DNA from 3 places in the Arvimicrobium flavum genome. Region 3 is predicted to be linked to each of the others. Evidence: predicted binding sites of a transcription regulator. Region 3 holds the regulator's gene; each other region holds the start of a gene.
The links. Region 3 encodes HrcA, which represses chaperone genes, less so after heat shock. Its sites were predicted from a motif close to GTTAGCACTCNCNNNNNGNGAGTGCTAAC; they were not measured.
Positions count from the first base shown of each region.

Region 1 (7,208 bases), 500 kb from region 3:
CACAGCCTGTTCTCGATGGTGGCGAGGTCGGGCGCCGCGCCCGCCCAGCACTGGCCGCTGGCGATACAACGAACGGCGTAGATGCCTGCCACGACCTTGCGTTCCTTGTAGGCCGCGATTGCCGCCTTCCTGCCTTCGGTAAGCATGTCCTCTTTCCTGCGCTTTCGAATGCTGGATCGCAATTATCACCCGGGTAATATTGACGCAAGATTTTTATCCGGGTAAATTGTAGGCGTTGGAGATTGAAGCATGTCCGAGTCTGCATCGAGGCCAGCGACGGCCTTCCGGGCCAATCAGAAATTGGCGGCGGGTCCGCTAGCCGAGGTCGCATGCGCGGTGCGGGCAGCCTTGGATGCAGCGCCCGACATGTCGGTGCTGGTGTTCGACGACGCAACCGGCGCGGTGGTGGATCTCGACCTGAGGGGAACCGACGAGGAGATCGTCCAGCGTGTCCGTGAGCGCGGCGAGCCCAAAGTGCAGCCGACTGCCTACGACGCGGCCCAGCACATGGCCGACGACGCGCCGCGGCAAAAGCGCGGTCGCCCAAAGCTCGGTGTGACGGCCAGGGAGGTCACCCTGCTGCCCCGCCACTGGGAGTGGCTCGCCGCGCAGCCGGGTGGCGCCTCGAACGCGCTGCGGCGGCTCACGGAGACGGCGATGCGCGCGGACAGAGGAGGGGCCCAGGCGCGTGCACGCACGGAGGCCGCCTACAGGTTCATGTCCGCCATGGCGGGGGATCTTCCGGGCTTCGAGGAAGCCTCGCGGGCGCTGTTCGCCGGTGATCGGACGCGGTTCGGGCACAATGCCGACGGATGGCCGCCCGATATCCGCGCCCATGTGAACAGGATGGCTTGGGAAAACGGCGATATTTGACAGGAAGCCCCGCACGGCCATAGCGGGCAGTGTCCCGTTCCGCGGCGCTGCTGGCGACCGGGAGCCAAACTGCAACCTGGCGCCGGAAACGAAAAACGCCTCCCGCACCGCGTATGCGTGCAGGAGGCGCTTTTTGTCTGGCTGATCTGTCGGATTGCTCTTCGAGATTGCCCTGACATGAACAGAACGTGGCTCTTTGCGAAAGGTTCCGCATCGACGGAACTTTTTTGACGGCGACGAGCCGTCGATGGAAGTCAGCACGAACGCGCCGAGGCATCCGCCGGCGACGCCCGCCGGCATTAGGCGCCAACACAGGTTCCAGTCGATGTTGCAATGGTAGAGATGGGGACTGCCCGACGGGGCCGTGGTGAACAGCTCGGCCGCCTGCAAGGAGGCGCACGCCTGCGCCGGCGTGACGCCGAACGTGCGCGGCGTGCCATGGGATCCTGACCACCATCCTGAATCAAATGCGGTCGGGTAGGGAAGGAGGACATCCAAAGGTTGAATATTGTCAAGGGACGCTACTTATGATTGAATTGAAGCGCGCTCAAGCAACCAAAGGTGGTCTGCCGGTTGAGGGCCGCGCACAGCGGCGCGCCTTGGAATGTCTGTCGGAGCGGGCCGGATCTGACCCTGCACATCGCGAGCGCCTGACGCACTGCGTCGGCATGCCGTCAACAGGGAGGTGGGAATGGCACTCGTGCTCGGTGTGGGCGCATTCGGAAACGACGTGCGCCGGTTGCAAGACTATCTCAACCGCGAATTGTCGTCGACGCTGGTTCTCGATGGCTCCTTCGGCGGCAACACAAAAGCCGAGGTGCTGCGCTTCCGCAACCGCTTCGGGCTCCCGGCAGCGCCGGTATTCGATGACCAGTGCTTCGCCATTTCCGCGGATCGCGGCTTTGCGCCACCGGATTTCGACACGCACCCGTCGAAGAGCGGGGTAAACTGGCCGAGGAGGCCAACCGGGCTCAGTTCGCCGGACGGGGCCACCATGCAGGCGAAGTGCGGAACCATCAGCTTCGTGCACGCCCCGAGGCCGGGCAATCCCGAGCATATCAAGGTGACCAACAACTTCGAGGCGGCCAATATCTCCGCCGTCGACATCCCCCAGCTGCGGGACTGCGTGGTGCCGACCGGCAGCGGCGTCGTCAAGACGGATGGCAGGATCCGCTTCCACAAGAAGCACATGGACAGGCTGAGGAAATTGTTCGCCGACTGGGAGGCCGCCGGTCTCGTGGACCGCATCCTCACCTTCGACGGCTCGTTCAATCTGAGGCTGAAGCGGGGCTCGACCTCGGCCACCGTGGCGAACCTCTCCAACCACGCCTGGGGCACCGCCTTCGACATCAATGCGCACTGGAACATGCGCAAGACGGTCCCGGCGCTGATGGGCGATCGCGGCTGCCTGCGCGACATGGTGGAGATCGGCCACGCCAACGGCTTCTACTGGGGCGGCCATTTCGGCACCCGGGACGGCATGCATTTCGAGGTGGCGAAGGAGATGCTGTAGGCGACGGTGCGGGGCGGCTTCCGGCCCGAGACGCTCGGGCGAGGGCGGCCAAAGAAAAAGGGCGGCATCGCTGCCGCCCTTCCTTGAAGCTTGCCTTGGTCGGCGATCCTCGGGTCATGCCCGAGGATGGACTTAGAAGTCCATGCCGCCCATGCCGCCCATGCCGCCGCCCGGCATTGCCGGCATCGGGGCGTCCTTCTTCGGGGACTCGGCGATCATGGCCTCGGTGGTGACCAGCAGTCCGGCGACAGAAGCCGCGTCCTGCAGGGCGGTGCGGACGACCTTGACCGGGTCCACGATGCCCATGGTGATCATGTCGCCATACTCACCGGTCTGGGCGTTGTAACCGAAGGTCGCGCCCTTGTTCTCGAGGATCTTGCCAGCCACGATCGAAGCTTCCGCACCGGCGTTGGCGGCGATCTGACGGCACGGAGCCTGCAGCGCACGACGCACGATGTTGATGCCGGCAGCCTGGTCGGCATTCACGCCGGCAGCCTTGATCGCGGAGGAGGCGCGCAGCAGGGCGACGCCGCCGCCCGGGACGATGCCTTCCTCGACGGCCGCGCGGGTCGCGTTGAGGGCGTCGTCAACGCGGTCCTTCTTCTCCTTGACCTCGACCTCGGTCGCGCCGCCGACGCGGATCACCGCGACGCCGCCAGCGAGCTTGGCCAGACGCTCCTGCAGCTTCTCCTTGTCGTAGTCCGAGGTGGTCTCCTCGATCTGCGACTTGATCTGGGCGACGCGGCCCTGGATCTCGGACTTCTTGCCGGCGCCGTCGACGATGGTGGTGTTCTCCTTGGAGATCGACACCCGCTTGGCGCGGCCGAGCATGTTGAGGCCGACGTTCTCGAGCTTGATGCCGAGGTCTTCCGAGATCACCTGGCCGCCCGTCAGGATGGCGAGATCCTCGAGCATGGCCTTGCGGCGGTCGCCGAAGCCCGGAGCCTTGACGGCGGCGATCTTCAGGCCGCCACGCAGCTTGTTGACGACGAGCGTGGCCAGAGCCTCGCCTTCGACGTCTTCCGAGATGATGAGGAGCGGCTTGGAGGTCTGCACGACGGCTTCGAGGACCGGCAGCATGGCCTGGAGGTTGGAGAGCTTCTTCTCGTGGAGGAGGATGTAGGCGTCCTCGAGCTCGGCAACCATCTTCTCGGGGTTGGTGATGAAGTACGGCGACAGGTAGCCGCGGTCGAACTGCATGCCCTCGACGACTTCAAGCTCGGTCTCGGCGGTCTTGGCTTCCTCGACGGTGATGACGCCCTCGTTGCCGACCTTCTGCATCGCCTCGGCGATCATCTTGCCGACCGACTCGTCGCCGTTGGCCGAGATGGTGCCGACCTGCGCGACTTCGTCGGAGGTCTTGATCTTCTTGGCGGACTTCGAGAGAGCCGCGATGACTTCCGAAACGGCGAGGTCGATACCGCGCTTCAGGTCCATCGGGTTCATGCCGGCGGCAACCGACTTGTGGCCTTCCTGCACGATTGCCTGGGTCAGGACGGTCGCGGTGGTGGTGCCGTCGCCGGCGATGTCGTTGGTCTTCGAAGCGACTTCGCGAACGAGCTGGGCGCCCATGTTCTCGAACTTGTCGGCGAGCTCGATCTCCTTGGCGACGGTGACGCCGTCCTTGGTGATGCGCGGGGCGCCGAACGACTTGTCGATGACGACGTTACGACCCTTCGGGCCGAGCGTGACCTTCACCGCGTCGGCGAGGATGTTGACGCCGTTCAGCATGCGCTCGCGGGCGTCGCGGGAGAATTTTACGTCTTTAGCAGCCATATTTCCTAGCTCCTGGGCTGGGCCTGGGATTTATCCGCGGCCCGGATGTCGGATTGTTGAGGAAAGCGTCTTCGGCTCAGCCGATGATGCCCATGATGTCGGATTCCTTCATGATCAGAAGGTCTTCGCCATCGAGCTTCACTTCGGTGCCCGACCACTTGCCGAACAGGATGCGGTCGCCGGCTTTGACGTCCAGCGGGACGATCTTGCCGTTCTCGTCACGGGCGCCGGAGCCGACGGCGATGATCTCGCCTTCCTGCGGCTTCTCCTTGGCGGTGTCCGGGATGATGATCCCACCTTTGGTCTTCTCTTCGGATTCGACCCGACGGACGACCACACGGTCATGAAGCGGGCGGAACTTCGTCTTTGCCATTTTGGAGTATCCTCGAAGCGGATGATGAAATTCGTTTGCGCCGGGCGGAGCCCGGCCGTTAGCACTCACGCAGGGAGAGTGCTAACGCCGCGCTGAGATAGTTGGTAGGGGGATTTCTGTCAAGGAGACGGCAGTCGCGGCGGGGGGAATTTTCCCCGGTTTCGAACTGCGGAGAGCTGGATGGATTTTCGCGGATCCGTTCAGGTAGGAAGCCGTGCCAGGCATTTCAAATAGCCCGATGCAGAAGCCCGCGGCGACTGCTAGACGCACCCCTCCCTCGAAGAACGCCGCCCGTCCGCAGCCTTGACGCCTGGCGGCAAAAGGCTGGCCTACTGCATGGTCTGCGGCAGCCAGGTCGCCAGCGCAGGGAAGTAGATCAGGATCAGCACGAGCAGCAGCGAGGCGGCGACGAAGGGCCAGACCCCGGCGAAGACCCGCTGCGCCGGAACGCCGGTCACTCTCTCCAGCACGAAGACGTTCAACCCGATCGGCGGCGTCAACATGGCGATTTCCATGAGCACGGTCAGGTAGATGCCGGTCCAGATGGGATCGTAGCCGATCGCAATCGTGATCGGCAGCACCAGGGGCAGCGTCAGGATGAGCATGCCGAAAGTGTCCATGATGGCGCCGAGCAGCAGATACATGAGTGCGAGCGCGATCAGGATCGCCTGCGGCGAAGCGTCGAGACCTGCGACCAGGCTCACCACCGCATCGGTCAGGCGCGTCTGCACCAGGAAGCGCGAGAGGATGACGCCGCCGGTGAGGATGAGGAATATGGCGGCGGTGGTGCGGACAGTTTCCTTCAGCGCGGCGCGTAGGGCCTCAGCCGTCAGCCGCCGAGCCACGACGGAAATGACGAAGACGCCAAGCACGCCGACGCCCGATGCTTCGGTCGGCGTGAAGATGCCGACATAGATGCCGCCGATCACGAGCAAGAAGATCAGCGCGATCGACAGCGCCGCCACAAGCAGGCGCGACATTGGCATGTCTTCCTGCTTCAGCCTGTCGACGATGGCGGACGTCGGCGGGTATTGGCGGCGTTGCACCATCACCGTCAGCGCGTAGAAAATCGTCAGCACGATGCCGGGAACGATCCCGGCGATGAACAGCGCGCCGATGGAGGTTTCGCTCCAGACGCCGTAGATGACCAGCGGGATGCTCGGCGGGATGATGATTGCGAGCGTTGCGGCGCTGGCGACGGACGCGGCGGCCAGCTTGTCGGAATAGCCGTGCTTGATCATCTGTGGCACGGCGATGTTGCCCATGGTGGCGACGGCGGCCACGCTGGAGCCTGTCACCGCGCCAAAGCCGGCGGAGGCGAGGATGGTGGAGACGCCGAGGCCGCCGGGCAGCCTGCGTGTCCCGCGCTGCGCCAGCGCGAAGATGTCTTCGGCCAGGCCGGAGTGGAAGATAATCTGGCCCATCAGGATGAAGAGCGGGACGGCGATGAACAGGAAGTTGGTACCATTGTCCCAGAGGACAAGCCCGATCTGCGTCAACGCCTGGGAAGGCCCCGACAGCACCGCATAGCCGATCACGCCGGCGCCGAGCAGCGCATAGCCGATCGGCATTCCGATGACGACGACGACCAGCATGGCCGCCATCACGACGATGCCGAGTGTGAGGGGTTCCATCAGGGTGTCCTGCGCAGGGAGTCCGCGGCGCGGATGAATTCCGCAACGCACGACACGAGGGCGGCAGCCGCAACGAAGGCGGCGAACGGCCAGAAGGGGATGTCTATCATTTCGGCGCCGTCCCCGTATTTCGACATGTCCATCGCCAGCCGCACTGCGGCGTAGGCGACGGCCAGGGCCGCCAGGCCGGTGAGCGCGTGGCGCGCCACCGTCCACAGCCGTCCGATCCGACCCTGGAAGAAGCGGTCAAGCAGGCCGACGCGGATGTGCTGATCTTCGAGGCTGACCATCGGGAGGCCGGCCACGACGATGACGAGCAGCATCAATTCCTTGACGTCGTTTCCCCAGCGCAGCGGAATGTTGAGGAAATAGCGAAGCACGACATCCGCCGACACCAACAGCACCAGCGCCGGCAGCAGGAGATAGACGACCCAGCCGTCGAAGGCTGCGATGAGACGGCGCATGGAACCTCAGTTCGCGGCAGGCAGCAGCCCGTTGACGGGCGATTGCACGGTGAGCTCGAAGATCTTCTCCGCGCTGGCGTCTCCGTATTGGGCCTCAAGCCGGCGGACGTCCTCGATAAGTGCCTTGGCGGGAAGTCCGGCCGCCTCGTTGGTTTCGATCCACTTGTCGAGCACCGGCTGCAGCACCGTGCGCCAGGCCTGCTTCTCCTGGTCGTTCGGCTGGATCAGTTCGACGCCGTTGTCGGTGTAGGTCTTGAGCGCCTGCTGGCGGAACTCGACACCGAGGCGCTGGCTGACCGCATGGGCGATGTTCTGCTGGAACTGCGCGAACACCGGCTTCAGTTCAGCCGGCAGGTCCGCATAGGCGTCGCGGTTGATGCAGGTGTCGATGTGCTGGGCGGTGAGGCCGAGGGACGTATGGTACTTGGCCAGCTCGTAGATCTTGAACGGTACGAAGCCGGGGTCGACCCAGATCACGGCGTCGGCGACGCCCTGCTGAAAGGCGGTGTAGATTTCGGGGAAGGGGATGTTGAGCGTCGTGATGCCGAGCGCTTCGGCGGCTTCCGGTGGAAAGC
Region 1 is NZ_JAQGPN010000001.1:4,249,113-4,256,320, reverse strand. It holds gene PD284_RS20630 (GIY-YIG nuclease family protein) at 1-146, opposite strand, end outside; gene PD284_RS20625 (DUF2239 family protein) at 250-873, shown strand; partial or broken gene PD284_RS20620 (TSUP family transporter) at 1,114-1,296, opposite strand; gene PD284_RS20615 (M15 family metallopeptidase) at 1,565-2,386, shown strand; gene groL (chaperonin GroEL) at 2,519-4,162, opposite strand; gene groES (co-chaperone GroES) at 4,239-4,535, opposite strand; gene PD284_RS20600 (TRAP transporter large permease) at 4,865-6,169, opposite strand; gene PD284_RS20595 (TRAP transporter small permease) at 6,169-6,633, opposite strand; gene PD284_RS20590 (TRAP transporter substrate-binding protein) at 6,640-7,208, opposite strand, start outside.
Region 1: a site for HrcA is predicted at 4,593-4,621, ahead of groES (co-chaperone GroES). Genes of this name have one in related genera too.

Region 2 (7,208 bases), on a different contig from region 3:
ACCGCCAATTGCCGGGGTGATCAACCTCAACCAGCTGAAATCGTTCAACCATTGGAGGTTTCAATGAGCGAGAGAACATTCGAAAGTCCCGTATTCGTGAGGGCCACGGAGGGCCTCATCCAGGAGATCGCCTGTCTTGAGGATGCCTGCGACTTTCTCCACGAGTGGCCCAAGCACCGCCGCGGCGTGATCTATGAAACGGCGACACGGGCGTGCCATCGCGCGTTCGATGGCCTTGTCCCGCTGAAGGCAGCGCGCGATGCGTTTGTCGGCTTTGCCCGTTCGGCGAAAATCCTCGAGGATGTCTCTGCGGCGATGCCCTGGACGGCCGGGGCGAAAACCGGCGAGATTGGCGGTGTCGCCACCTGACCGTTTCGGAGGGAGGAAGCGATGCTTTCCCAGCCTTTCGAAAAGCCTGTGCGGGTGTGGGTCGGGCTTGGCTTTCCGCGCCAGCTGAACTCCGTCGTGGATGCCTACCAGTTCGTCGTAGACTGGTGTGGAAACAGCCCGGAGCAAAGGGCGGTGATCCGCGCCTGTAAAGCAGCACTAGCCGGCGAGATCGACGCAGAGACCGCGCGCGGCATTCTCGTGCAGTTCGCCAGGAAGAAAGACATCCTAGTCGAAGACGGGATGATACCGTCCATCAGAAACACAGAGAAACCGTTGCGCGTCTAATCAACAAGCGACCCAGGGCGGCGGCTATGCTGCCGCCGCTCCCTCTCTTACGGAACGCGCGTCCAGAACGTTGCCTCGGTGATAATGCGGTGGGCGAGTCTTTCAGTCGATCCGTTTGATCCTGCCTCTTGACAGCCAAAAGACACCGTCATGGCCGCCTTGCTTTGCAAAGTCGTCCTGTAGCTCGCCCGGCTTCCCAGACGCAGGCCGCAGTCATCGCATTTGATTTCGGTGGAGTCGGTGACACCGACGGGAATGCGCAATCGGATCGTGCCGCAACAGGGACATTCGAGTTTGTGATCCAGGTATTGCTGCATCGTTCCGGCCCTCGATTGCCCCCTTTGAAAAACAAAAAGGCATTACGCCCTCCTCGTCAGGAGCGTTGCCTTCCATCCCCGAGTGTAATCGGCGAGAACCGATCTAGTTTCATCCCGCCTTGGATGCTTGCGATACCGCAGACACATGTTGCGCCGCGAGGAACATCAGCGTCGACGCCGCGGTGCGTCGGTTCCAGCCAGCGGATTCGGCCATGTCCAGCAGGCCCGTCAGCAGCGGCTTCAAGGCGCTGCGGCACTCCGTTTCATAGGCGAGGAACTCGCTCGGCGAATGGGTCGGCGTCGGAACGGGTCCGACGCTGGTCATCTTGTTCATGGCACCCCCGGGCTATCTACGAAAAGCCCGCTCCCGACAGCGGGAGCGGGCCGTTTGTCAGGACGTCAGAAGTCCATGCCAGCGCCGGCAGGCAGCGCGGGCGCGGTTTCCTTCTTCGGCTTTTCGGCCACCATCGCCTCGGTGGTGACCAGCAGGCCAGCGACTGAAGCGGCGTCCTGCAGCGCGGTGCGCACGACCTTGGCGGGATCGATGACGCCCTGCTTGTAGAGGTCGCCATATTCGCCGGTCTGGGCGTTCCAGCCCCAGGCAAAGTCGGTCTTCTCGCGCAGCTTGCCGACGATGATCGAGCCTTCCGCGCCGGCGTTCTCGGCGATCTGCCGGGCAGGGGCCTCGATGGCGCGGCGGACGATGTCGATGCCGTAATTCTGGTCGACGTTGTCGGCCGCAAGCGTGTCGAGTGCCTTGACCGCCCTCAGCAGCGCGACGCCGCCGCCCGGCAGGATGCCTTCCTCGACCGCGGCACGGGTGGCGTGCAGCGCGTCGTCGACGCGGTCCTTCTTTTCCTTGACCTCGACCTCGGTCGCGCCGCCTACGCGGATGACGGCAACGCCGCCGGCCAGCTTAGCGAGCCGCTCCTGCAGCTTCTCGCGGTCGTAGTCGGAGTTGGTCTCCTCGATCTGGGCCTTGATCTGCGCAACACGACCCTGGATTTCTTCCTTGCGGCCGGCACCGTCGACGATGGTAGTATTCTCCTTCTCGATCACCACCTTCTTGGCGCGGCCGAGCATGTTGAGCGTGACGTTCTCCAGCTTGATGCCGAGATCCTCGCTGATCGCCGTACCGCCAGTGAGGATGGCGATGTCCTCCAGCATCGCCTTGCGGCGATCGCCGAAGCCGGGCGCCTTGACGGCGGCAACCTTGAGGCCGCCGCGCAGCTTGTTGACGACCAGCGTGGCCAGCGCTTCGCCCTCGACATCCTCGGCGATGATGAGCAGCGGCTTGCCCGACTGCACCACGGCCTCGAGCACGGGAAGCATGGCCTGGAGATTGCCGAGCTTCTTCTCGTGGATGAGCAAATAAGGCTCTTCCAGTTCGACGCGCATCTTGTCCTGGTTGGTGATGAAGTACGGGCTGAGATAGCCGCGGTCGAACTGCATGCCTTCGACGACTTCCAGCTCGGTGTCGGCGGTCTTGGCCTCCTCGACGGTGATGACGCCCTCGTTGCCGACCTTCTGCATCGCCTCGGCCAGGAAACGCCCGATCTCGGCATCGCCGTTGGCCGAGATGGTTCCGACCTGGGCGATCTCGTCGTTCTTCGTGATCTTGCGGGCATTGGCCTTCAGCTCGGCCACCACGGCGTCGACCGCCTTGTCGATGCCGCGCTTCAGGTCCATCGGGTTCATGCCGGAGGCGACGGCCTTGGCCCCTTCCCGGACGATGGCCTGGGCGAGAACGGTTGCGGTCGTGGTGCCGTCGCCGGCAAGGTCGTTGGTCTTGGAGGCGACCTCGCGCACCATTTGAGCGCCCATGTTCTCGAACTTGTCCTCAAGCTCGATCTCCTTGGCGACGGTGACGCCGTCCTTGGTGATGCGGGGCGCGCCGAACGACTTGTCGATGACGACGTTCCGGCCCTTGGGGCCAAGCGTCACCTTCACGGCATTGGCGAGAATGTCGACGCCGCGCAGCATGCGCTCGCGCGCGTCGGAATGGAACTTCACTTCCTTGGCAGCCATTGGATCACTCCTTTGATAGGCAGCTTTCGTTGACTGGTTGATAATGGGTTCGCGCCGGTCAGGCCGCTTTCTTCAGCGTCGTGGCATTTTCGATCACGCCCATCACGTCGCTTTCCTTCATGATGAGCAGGTCCTCGCCGTTCAGCTTGATTTCGGTGCCGGACCATTTGCCGAACAGGATGCGGTCGCCGGCCTTGACGTCGAGTTCCACGAGCTTGCCGGCCTCGTCGCGCGCGCCGGGGCCGACGGCAATGACCTCGCCCTCCTGCGGCTTTTCCTTGGCGGTATCGGGAATGATGATCCCGCCGGCCGTTTTTTCGTCGACCTCGATGCGGCGGACCAGGACACGGTCGTGCAATGGACGGAACGTCATATCGTTCTCCTTCAGGACAAACAGATTTTTGAGGTTCCTCCACACCGGACCGGCAATATAGGGCCGATGTGGGGCGCCGCGACCCTTATGGCATCGCGTACGCATATCGAGCTAATTTTGCGATTTTCCGGTTTCAAGAGGCCCGGCAAAATTTTTTGGCACTCGCACCGATGAAGTGCTAGAGCGATGAAAACATACGACTAATCGGATCGAGGCCCGTGCATTTCCCGCTTGAATTTTCCGCCCGGTCGAACAAGATTATCCGAACCCATGCCGCAGGCGGGGCGGTGAAACCGAAGCCTGCACAAAGGAGCTTTTTGGAAAGACGGAGGACCAAGATGGACCGACAAACGCTCTCGCCGATCATTCCTTCTCTTGTTCCCGAAACATCCGATCTCGCGCTTGACCGACTGCTGTCGCCGGCGAAGCATTTCAGGCATCCTGATGACGTGCTGAAGGACGACACGCTCGATATTCAGGAGAAGCGCGCGATCCTTTCGTCCTGGGCCTCGGATGCCTGCGCGGCGGAATCCGTTCCGGCGCTGCGCCCACCGCCGGGGGCCGGACAGCCGGTCTCCTTCGACCAGATCATGGACGCGCTATGTCGGCTCGACAAGGCGGCTGTCCCATCGCGTTCGGGTGATCGACGGCCCAGTTTCGACCGTCTGGATGCATGAAGACCCAAGGCAGAGGAGACGCATATGGTCACTGCGGTCAGCCGGGAATTCCGCCTGCAGATGGAGGGCTACGGCCTGACCACGGCCGAAATCCACTATCATCTTCCCGACCACCCGAGCCTGCTGCAACTCTATGTCTGGCAGGAATACGATCTGGCACCGCATTTTCCGGAATTGAAGGGATTCCTCGGCTACTGGAAGCGCGAACTGGAGGGCGCGCTGCACTCCGTGCGCGTCGCCCACCATCGTCTCATCGAGCCGTCGGAATGGCGCGCCGTCGACGGCGTCATTGCCATCCACTGAAGCTCATGTCGGGCCGCAGGCCGCCGATTAACGGTGCCGGGTTCGACTTGCGAGACAGTACTTTCGACGACACCAGTCCGGCCCGTCTCGCTGCCTTGAGAAACGCCTTGCGCGCGTCGCGCGCGCTGCGCCATCCGTCGAGCGCATCGCGGCAGGCGCGTTCCGCCGCGCGCCAGCTCCGTCCGCGCGCCCATTCGGGCCACTGCTGGTCCAGGCACTCCAGCGCCTCGAAACTGCTGGCGACATTGCGCGAGGCAGTGGGAAATTCGAGGGTTACAGGTTCGGGAAACCGAACGTCGTTCATCACTTTCTCCGTTTTTGACGTCTTTTGCGAGCAAGCAATCGGACAGCGTCAGCGACACGCATCTCTCGTGGAGATGGGCACCTTCTCCGGAACATCAAGGCCGCAATAGCCCACTCCGACACAGGCGCTCAATCGTCCTCGTCGGCGTCCAGCAGGTCGATCAGTGCCGCGACGCGCGTGTCCGGCAGCGGCCGTCCTTCGCCCATCAGCGCCTCGTCCTCGTTGAGCCAGGCCCCAGCTTCCCGCAGTTCCTTGAAGGACGCGCCGGTAGACAGGATGTGGGCGACGAGCGTTTCGTCGGTCGGCCCAAGGACGGATACGATCTCTTCCCGCGTCATCGGCATGGCTGCTTCCGTTCATGTCCAATCTGGAAGATGCCGTCGGAACACAAATCCGGCTGGCGACCTCAAGACAATGCGCATCAGCGAAGGACGTTCCGGCGCTGACCTCTTGACGCGCGGAAAGCGAATTCCCAGATCGATTTTGCCGGGGTCCTCAGGGGTCGGCAAGGTCAAGGAGCGTCGTATCCTTGGCGCTCCTCGTACCCATGTTGCTCAGCAATGGAGGATATGGCTATGAGAACTGCATTCGACTTTTCCCCGCTCTATCGGTCGAGCATCGGCTTCGATCGCGTTTTCGACCTGCTCGAGACGCCAGCCGGACGCCGAACGCTGACAACTGGCCGCCCTACGACATCGCCAGGACCGGCGAGGACGCCTACCGCATCACCATGGCGGTGGCGGGCATCGGCCAGGACGGGCAAGCCATGGCGCGTCTCGACACAGGCAACCGGAAGGCCGGCCTCGGTCAGATGATGGTGCAGCCATTCCGACGGCGGGCAGGCTTCAAGTCCGACAAGATCGAGGTCGGCCTGCCAGAGGCTTAGCTTGTCGATCAGCGGGCCGGGCTCGCTACCCACTTTGCCCTGCCAGATGAGCGTCTCGTCGCGATCGAGAACGCAGACGGCCGTCTTGTCGAGAGAAACGGTTGATGCGGCCGACCTCGATGTAGTTGTGGGTGAAGACGCTGGCGACCGTCGGCCTCGACGAGAACTTCGAAATGACCGGCGGCGGCCGCCTCGTCGGCATGGTCATCGACGGCAAGCACACGCCGTTCAGCGCCGACCCGATCCAGCGCGACGATCCGCACGCCGCCAAAGCCAACCAGCTGCAGCACGCCGACGTCGAAAACTGGCTCGGCGACAACTACACCAAGGTCGTCTTCGAAGGCAGCGAGCGCGAGGTGCTCACGCTCTACGGCTCGCTGGTCGAAGTCACCATCGAGCTCAACAACCAGGACCTCGACTTCGGCCTGCTCGGGCAGAACGCGCCCAACAGCAATTCCTTCAACGCCGAGATGAAGGAAAAGCTCGGCCAGATCGGCGGCCATCTCGGCATCGCCATCGGCGACCACGACGCCAGCGGCTGGGACATCGGCAAGAAGCTCGACCTCGCCACCGTCGACGCCAAGCTCTACGCCTGGCAGCCGATCGACGACATGCGCGCCCGCGTCGACCAGCTCGAGCGCACCGCCGCCCAGCAGCTGCAGACGCTGAAGGCCGAGGGCATCGACACCGATCTCAACACCGCCATTCCCAAGGCCCCGCGCGCCCCGTCGCTCTGACGCGGGCACGCCGGGCTACCCGGAAAGGGGAAAGGGACGGCCGCTATTGCGGCCGGATCCCCCGGACCTCGCCGAACAGCCGGGCGAGGTATTCCTCGGCCTCGAGCTGCGCGGCCAGGTCGCGCACCTCGAGCAGGGCGACGCTCAGGTTGCTGGTGGCCTGCTGGAACCGGGCTTGCAGGGCGCCCTGGCGGCCGATGCTGAATTTGTGTGTCGTCATTGTCGTGTCCTCCTGTTTTTTTATGTTGCGTTTGTGAGGACAGCACCCACGCGTAACGCCCCCCAGCACCCGCCCCGCGGGCCGCAACGTCAGAGGAGGAGCTTCACGCTTGCCCCCTTGGCGTTCGCGTAGCTTCAGAACAAAAACGTCAACAGGAAAAACCGGTGACACGGCGCCTTCGACGCCACACAACCATTCACGCAGCGGATGTCACGGGCTGACCGGCAATGCCCGCAGACCAGCCAGGCCCTTCCGCCAGCAACCCTGAACAACCCCGGCGCCCGCGACCCTGGCGGTGCAGCCTCGACGGCCCCAATCTCGTCCCGTCCGTTCGCCGAGGTCCGGGGCTTCCCTGCCGCCCCGCGGCGGCCTCCCCCCGCCTCACTCCGACGGGGTGACAATGGCGTAGCGTTGCGACCCGGTCGGGCAGCAGCGCGGATCGCCCGGCTGCGGCATCGTCGTGGTGATCTCGACCAGGCCCTTGGAGAACGCCGCGTCGCGCGGCTCCACCCCGTAGACCTCCGACGCATAGCCCAGGAAGCGATACGCTCCATCGGCGCCCGCAAACAGCGCGACCTTCAGGTCGAAATTGCCGGCCGCCCCCGCGATGTCGCTATAGACGAAGACCACGGCATCCTCGCCGCCGTCGCCGGTGAAGTCACCATAGAAGGCGATCGGCGTCGGCAGA
Region 2 is NZ_JAQGPN010000002.1:77,653-84,860, reverse strand. It holds gene PD284_RS23775 (DUF982 domain-containing protein) at 64-369, shown strand; gene PD284_RS23770 (DUF982 domain-containing protein) at 391-675, shown strand; gene PD284_RS23765 (hypothetical protein) at 1,102-1,326, opposite strand; gene groL (chaperonin GroEL) at 1,392-3,020, opposite strand; gene PD284_RS23755 (co-chaperone GroES) at 3,079-3,393, opposite strand; gene PD284_RS23750 (hypothetical protein) at 3,732-4,070, shown strand; gene PD284_RS23745 (usg protein) at 4,095-4,373, shown strand; gene PD284_RS23740 (DUF982 domain-containing protein) at 4,357-4,677, opposite strand; gene PD284_RS23735 (hypothetical protein) at 4,806-5,021, opposite strand; partial or broken gene PD284_RS23730 (alpha-crystallin domain-containing protein) at 5,253-5,434, shown strand; gene PD284_RS23725 (hypothetical protein) at 5,695-6,300, shown strand; gene PD284_RS23720 (hypothetical protein) at 6,344-6,520, opposite strand; gene PD284_RS23715 (hypothetical protein) at 6,902-7,208, opposite strand, start outside.
Region 2: a site for HrcA is predicted at 3,548-3,576, ahead of PD284_RS23755 (co-chaperone GroES). Genes of this name have one in related genera too.

Region 3 (7,208 bases):
ACGCGGTTCGGCGAACTCGATCGAATTGCCGGATGGATCGCGGAAATAGATTGAACGGCCGCCGTTCGGCCACTCGAAATCGGCTTCAATCGCGATGTTGAGTGATTCCAGCCGCGACTTCCAGCGGCCGATCTCGTCGGCCGTGGCCGAGAAGCAGAGATGGCCTTGCCCGGCAGTTCCATGCGGCGGCACCGGCAGCTTGGCGTCCGGCGGCGGTGGGTTCCTGGTCGCCTCGGCGTTGAAGAGAAGCAGGACGCCCTGCCCGCAGCGGAAGAATGCGTGACGGCCCGGAACCGCCGAAATTCGGCTGAGATCAAGCACGTCTGCGTAAAACGCCTCTGCCGCGACAAGGTCGGTGACGTAGAGGGCGGTTTCAAGGACGGCGGAAGGGGTCATGAGCGGACCTTGGCGCTTTCGGCGCGACTGCGATGCTCGCCCCCTCTTCCCACCAGCGGAAAGCCGGCGGCCGCGAGGCGGCCGAACGGGAGGGAGCAAGACCACATCGCAAGGTACTCCCTTAGCCGACCGCCATCTGCTGGAGGCTGACCAGCCGCCGGATGCCGTTTCTGGCAAGGGACATCAGCTCGCCGAACTGCTCCTCGGTGAACGGCTCGCCTTCCGCCGTTCCTTGGACTTCCACGATGCCGCCCTTGCCGGTCATGACGAAATTGGCGTCCGTGCCAGCCGAGGAATCCTCCAGATAGTCGAGGTCGATCACCGGCCGGCCGTTGTGGATGCCGCAGGAAATGGCGGCCACGTGGTCCTTCAGGACTTTCGAAACCGCGATCATCTGACGCGCCTCCATCCAGCGCAGGCAGTCGTGAAGCGCCACCCAGCCGCCGGTGATGGCCGCGGTGCGCGTGCCGCCGTCGGCCTGGATGACATCGCAGTCGACCGTGATCTGCCGCTCGCCCAGCGCCTGGAGGTCCACCACGGCGCGCAGGCTGCGGCCGATCAGGCGCTGGATCTCGAGCGTACGGCCGCCCTGCTTGCCCGCCGAGGCCTCGCGCCGCATCCGATCGCCCGTCGCGCGGGGCAGCATGCCGTATTCGGCCGTGACCCAGCCCCGCCCGGAATTGCGCATCCAGTTCGGCACCTTTTCTTCGAGGCTCGCGGTGCAGAGCACGTGCGTGTCGCCGAACTTGACGAGGCATGAGCCTTCGGCGTGCTTGGACACGTTGCGTTCGAAGGAAATTGCCCGCATCTCGTCGGGCTGGCGTTTGGAGGGGCGCATTCGGCTCTCTGCTGTCGCTGGTCGGGATTCGTGGCCGGCTTTTACCGGCAGGGCGAGCCCTACGCAAAGGAAAAGCCATCTGTCGCCACAAGACGGCCGGGCGTGATGTTGAGTTCGGCGCGGCGCGGTCTATATCTTGACGCCTGAAGGTTCCTTGCTGCGATGACCAAGCCGATCACCGATCCGACCCTGCAGACGCTCGACCTGCGCTCGCGAGACATATTCCGCCGCATCGTCGATTCGTATCTGCGCGATGGCGAACCGGTCGGCTCGCGCAACCTGTCGCGGCTGCTGCCGTCCACGCTGTCGCCGGCCACCGTGCGCAACGTGATGAGCGATCTCGAACATCTCGGGCTCGTCTACGCACCCCATATTTCGGCGGGGCGACTGCCGACCCAGAAGGGGCTGCGCTTCTTTGTCGACGCCTTCATGGAGCTTGGCGACCTGACCGAGGAGGAGCGGCGCGCCATCGAGGCTCAGATGAAGGCGTCGGGCAGCGGCGCCTCGGTAGAGCACATGCTGACCGAGGCCAGCCAGATGCTTTCCGGGCTGTCGCGCGGCGCCGGGGTGGTGCTGACCGCCAAGAACGAGATGCCGCTCAAGCATATCGAGTTCATCCAGCTGGAGCCCTCCCGGGCGCTGGCCGTGCTGGTGTCGCAGAGCGGCGACGTGGAGAACCGTGTGGTCGAGCTTTCGCCCGGCGTGACCACGTCCCAGTTGCACGAAGCGTCGAATTTCCTCAACGCCCACATCCGGGGGCGAACGCTGGCCGAGGCGCGGACGGAGATCGAGCGCCTGAAGGACGAGACGCGGCAAGCGCTCGACACGCTGTCGCAGGCCCTGGTCGAGAAAGGGCTGGCGATCTGGGCGGGCGCGGAAAGCGGCCTGCCGGCGCGGCTGATCGTGCGCGGGCGCGCGAACCTGCTCGAGAACGTGACCGCGCAAGCCGATCTGGAACTGCTCAAGCATCTGTTCGACGATCTGGAGACGAAAGACGGTTTGATCCAGCTTCTCGACCTTGCCGAAAGCGGCTCGGGCGTGCGCATCTTCATCGGCTCTGAGAACAAGCTGTTCTCGCTGTCCGGCTCGTCGCTGGTGGTCGCGCCCTATCGCGACAAGGATGCCCGCGTCGTGGGCGCGCTCGGCGTCATCGGGCCGACCCGGCTCAACTATGCCCGCATCGTGCCGATGGTAGACTATACCGCGCAACTGATCAGCCGGATGCTGCGTTAGCTGCATTCAGGCGTCCACATCGCTCTGCCCGGCGCGTGACGTCTGGCAAAGCCGCCTCGAGCCTTGATTTTTGGACTCCGAAGCTCGATATCGGGCGCAACTTCGTGGCCCCCAAGACCAACGGAAATCCAATGAACGACATCCCCAAGGAAAACGGCTCGGTTGAAGACATGCTGGATACGTCGGAGACCGTGAACGTCGAAGCGCCGGATGAAGGCGATTTCGAGGTGCTGACGCGCCTGATGAAGGAAAACGAGGAGCTCAAGGACCGCGTGCTTCGCTCCGCCGCGGAAATGGAGAATCTTCGCCGCCGCACGGCGCGTGACGTCCAGGACGCCCGCGCCTACGCCATCGCCAATTTCGCGCGCGACATGCTGTCGGTGTCGGACAATCTGCGCCGCGCCATCGAGGCCGTGCCCGCCGAGGCAAACGATGCGGGCCTGACAGCGCTCGTAGAGGGCGTAGAGGTCACCGAACGTGCCATGCTGGCCGCGCTCGAGCGCCACGGCGTTAAGAAGCTTGCGCCGGAAGGCGAGAAGTTCGACCCGAACTTCCACCAGGCCATGTTCGAGATCCCCAACCCGGGGGTTCCGACGGGCACCGTGCTGCAGGTCGTCCAGCCCGGCTATTCGATCGGCGAGCGCGTGCTGCGGCCGGCCATGGTCGGCGTGTCGAGCGGCGGCCCCAAGCATGCGCCAGCCAACGACGCCAAGCCCGAGCCGGGACCGGTGAACGAGCAGGCGGAAAAGGACGCGTAATAAGGGAAGAAGGGAGTAGGGCAACAAGGTTTCCGAGTGCCTTGGCCCGGCGTCGGATTGCAGGCGGGCTGGTAGGGTATATTGTTTCTCCCTACTCCCCTACTCTTTCAGTCCCCTAGACCCATGCTCCTCATCCAGATCCTCGACTATGCCGGCGTGGCGGTGTTCGCCGCCACCGGCGCGCTTGCCGCGTCGCGCAAGCAGCTCGACATCATCGGCTTCCTGTTCCTGGCCAGCGCCACGGCGACCGGCGGCGGCACGGTCCGCGATCTGATCCTCGGCGTCCCGGTCTTCTGGATCGGCAATACCGACTACATATGGATCTGCCTGGCCGTCACGCTGATGGTCTACTTCTCCGCGCACCGCGTCGAGTCGCGCTACAAGCTGCTGCTCTGGCTCGACGCCGTGGGCCTCGCCGCCTTCTCGGTGATGGGAGCGCAGAAGGGGCTGACGATCACGGGCTCGGCGCCGGTCGCCATGATCACCGGCATGCTGACCGCCGCTTTCGGAGGCGTGCTGCGCGATCTTCTGGCCAGCGAACCCTCCGTCCTCCTCAGTCGCGAGATCTACGTCACCGCCGCATTGGCCGGCGCTGCGACCTACACCATCATCGAGATCGCCGGCGCGCCGATGAACCTCTCCGCGGTGGCGGGGTTCATCGTTGCCTTTGCGGTGCGCGGCGGGGCGCTGAAGTTCCACTGGCGCCTTCCAGTCTACAAGAGCCGACCAGGCCGGCCGCCCAAGGACATCCCTTAAAGGACCGGCTTGTCCGCCGCCTGCCCGTAGGCTCAGGCGGCCACCTTGGCATCGGTGTCGAGGATGGCGCGGTTGCGGCCGCTCTTCTTGGCGGCGTAGAGCTGCTTGTCGGCGGCGCGCATCAAGTCGCTCAGCGTCGCGTTGGCCGACAGCCCGGTGCCGCCGATACTGACCGTCAGCGGCAGCTCGCCGGCTTGGCCCGGCGAGAACTGGATGTCCTCGACCTGCCTCCTGATGCGCTCGGCGACCTGCGTGGCCTCCCGCGCGCTGGCGCCGAGAAGCAGGACGGCGAATTCCTCTCCGCCGATGCGGCCGATCAGGTCCCCTGCGCGGACGCCCCGTTCGATCGCGGCCGAGATTTCGAGCAGCGCATCGTCGCCGACCAGATGGCCGAAACGATCGTTGACCGACTTGAAGTGATCGGCGTCGATCAGCAGCAACGCGCCGGCCGTCGCGTGCCGGCGGCATGCCTCGACCTCCTGGAAGAATGTCTCGCGATTGAGAAAGCCCGTCATCGGATCCCGACGCGACTTTTCCATCAGCTTGGCGTGGGTGTCCGCCAGTTCCTGGTGCGTCGCCGCAAGGGCTGCGAGGGCGACCTTCAGCCGGTCGCTCTGCCAGAACGTGTATGCGCTTACCGGAAATGCCACGAAGATCGGGCAAAGGATGCACATCAACCAGGCCGTTCCGTCGACTACGCCGCCAAAGGCGGGGACGATGGATATCGCGACGAGGAGGGAAGCGGCGATGGAGAGGAGGGTCGCCAGCGTAGCTTTGAAGAGGATGCGTATCATGTCTGCCGCACCCAATGCGCCGCCGGATCGAAACATACCGTTTCGCCGTTCCGTAAAACTCGAACTATGAGAGGGGAAGCCGCCGCCGAGAGGCATTTCGCCGCGCCCCGGCAGTTCCGGTCCGGCGCTTCCTGGGTTAGTAGGTCAGACATGACAAGCACACCGGACGCCGCGCGCTTCGCGCACATCACCTCCTGGGTCTTCGACCTGGACAACACGCTGTATCCTCACCACACGAACCTGTTCTCACAGATCGACGTGAGGATGACCGCCTATGTGTCGGAACTGCTCAAGCTGCCGCGCGACGAGGCGCGCAAGCTGCAGAAGGAGCTCTATCTTGAGCACGGGACCACGCTTGCCGGGCTGATGGCGCGATACGGCATCAATTCGGACGATTTTCTCCAGCGCGTCCACGACATCGACTATTCGTGGCTGTCGCCCGACCCGGCCCTGGGCGCCGCCATCAAGGCCCTGCCGGGGCGAAAGTTCATCCTGACGAACGGCAGCCGCACGCACGCGGAGCGGACCGCACGCCAGCTCGGCATCTTCGAGCAGTTCGACGACATATTCGACATCGTCGCCGCCGGCCTGACGCCGAAGCCGGCGCGGGAGACCTACGACAAGTTCCTCGCCCTCCACGAGGTGGCGGGCCCCAACGCCGCAATGTTCGAGGATCTGGCGCGCAACCTCATCGCGCCCAAGGCGCTCGGCATGACCACCGTGCTGGTGGTGCCGCGCAACTTCGAGCCGACCTTCTCCGAGATCTGGGAGCGCGACGCAGCGCAGGAGGACGAGGTCGACTATGTCACGGACGACCTGACGGCGTTCCTGCGGACGATTGTGCCGGAGTGACGCGAGGGCGACCCGCCCTCAGATCCCGTAAAACTCCCGGATGATATTCCAGGCCTCGTCGGCGGTCTCGGCGTAGTCGATGATCTCCTGGTCGCCCGGCGATATGGTGCCTTGTTCGGCCAGATAGTCGAGGTCGAACGCGCGTTCCCAGAACTTCCTGCCGAAGAGGATCACCGGCACGCGCTCCATGCGGCCGGTCTGGATGAGCGTCAGCGTCTCGAAGAATTCGTCCAGCGTGCCGAAGCCGCCCGGGAAAACCACGATCGCCTTGGCCCGCATGACGAAATGCATCTTGCGGATGGCGAAGTAATGGAAGTTGAAGCACAGCTCCGGCGTCACGTAGGGGTTCGGGGCCTGCTCGTGCGGCAGCACGATGTTGAGGCCGATCGAGGGTGCGCCGACGTCGTGCGCACCGCGGTTGCCGGCCTCCATGACGCCTGGCCCGCCGCCGGTGACGACGACGAATTCACGGTAGTAGGAACCAGCCGACTGCTGCGAACAAAGGCGGGCGAACTTCCGGGCCTCGTCGTAGTATTTGCTGTTCTGCTCGAGATTGCGCTTCTGCGTCTCGTTCTTCGCCGCCCAGGCGGGTCCGCCGGGCTCCGGCAGACGCGCGCCGCCGAACATGACGACGGTGGAGCGGATACCCCTCTCGGCCAGGATCATCTCCGGCTTGAGGTGTTCGAGCTGGAGACGCACGGCCCGGGTCTCGCGGCGCGTCATGAAGTCTTCGTCGTTCCATGCGAGGCGGTAGGTCGGCGCGCGCGTCTGCGGCGTGTCCGGCACGCTCTTGGCGCGTTCGAGGTCTTCGTCCGAATGCGGCAGCGGTGTCCAGCCGGCATTCTCCATCGGTTTCATAGCTTTATTCCCGTTCAGTCGTGTCGCACCGTACGATCCCGGCGGCGCGATTGACCCCTCTCCGTGCATGACATAGTAGGGTCCGCGCAGTTTCGAACCACCCTACTCGTCCGCGTCTTAACGCCACCTTTAACGGAGTATTTGCCATGGCGAAGCCTGATCTTGCCAGCCTCGAAAGGGTTATCGACAAGGCATTCGAGGAACGGGAAGGGATTTCCCCGGCAACGCGTGGCGAGGTGCGCGACGCCATCGAGACGGCGCTCAACCTGCTTGATCGCGGCGAGCGCCGCGTCGCCGAGCGCCAGGACGACGGCCGCTGGCACGTGAACCAGTGGCTGAAGAAGGCCGTTCTGCTCTCCTTCCGGCTCAACGCCATGGAAATTATCAATGGCGGGCCGGGCGATGCGGTCTGGTGGGACAAGGTGCCGTCGAAGTTCAGCGGCTGGGGTGCGGTCGACTTCGAGAAGGCAGGTTTCCGGGCCGTTCCGTCGGCGATCGTCCGCCGCTCGGCCTATGTGGCGCCCGGCGTCGTGCTGATGCCGTCCTTCGTCAATCTGGGCGCCTTCGTCGACAGCGGCACGATGGTGGACACCTGGGCGACGGTCGGTTCCTGCGCGCAGATCGGCAAGAACGTGCACCTCTCGGGCGGCGTCGGCATCGGCGGCGTGCTGGAGCCGCTGCAGGCCGGACCGACGATCATCGAGGACAACTGCTTCATCGGCG
Region 3 is NZ_JAQGPN010000001.1:4,753,327-4,760,534, forward strand. It holds gene PD284_RS22920 (VOC family protein) at 1-396, opposite strand, end outside; gene rph (ribonuclease PH) at 518-1,234, opposite strand; gene hrcA (heat-inducible transcriptional repressor HrcA) at 1,397-2,467, shown strand; gene grpE (nucleotide exchange factor GrpE) at 2,638-3,225, shown strand; gene PD284_RS22940 (trimeric intracellular cation channel family protein) at 3,349-3,981, shown strand; gene PD284_RS22945 (GGDEF domain-containing protein) at 4,014-4,775, opposite strand; gene PD284_RS22950 (pyrimidine 5'-nucleotidase) at 4,926-5,627, shown strand; gene PD284_RS22955 (LOG family protein) at 5,646-6,485, opposite strand; gene dapD (2,3,4,5-tetrahydropyridine-2,6-dicarboxylate N-succinyltransferase) at 6,632-7,208, shown strand, end outside.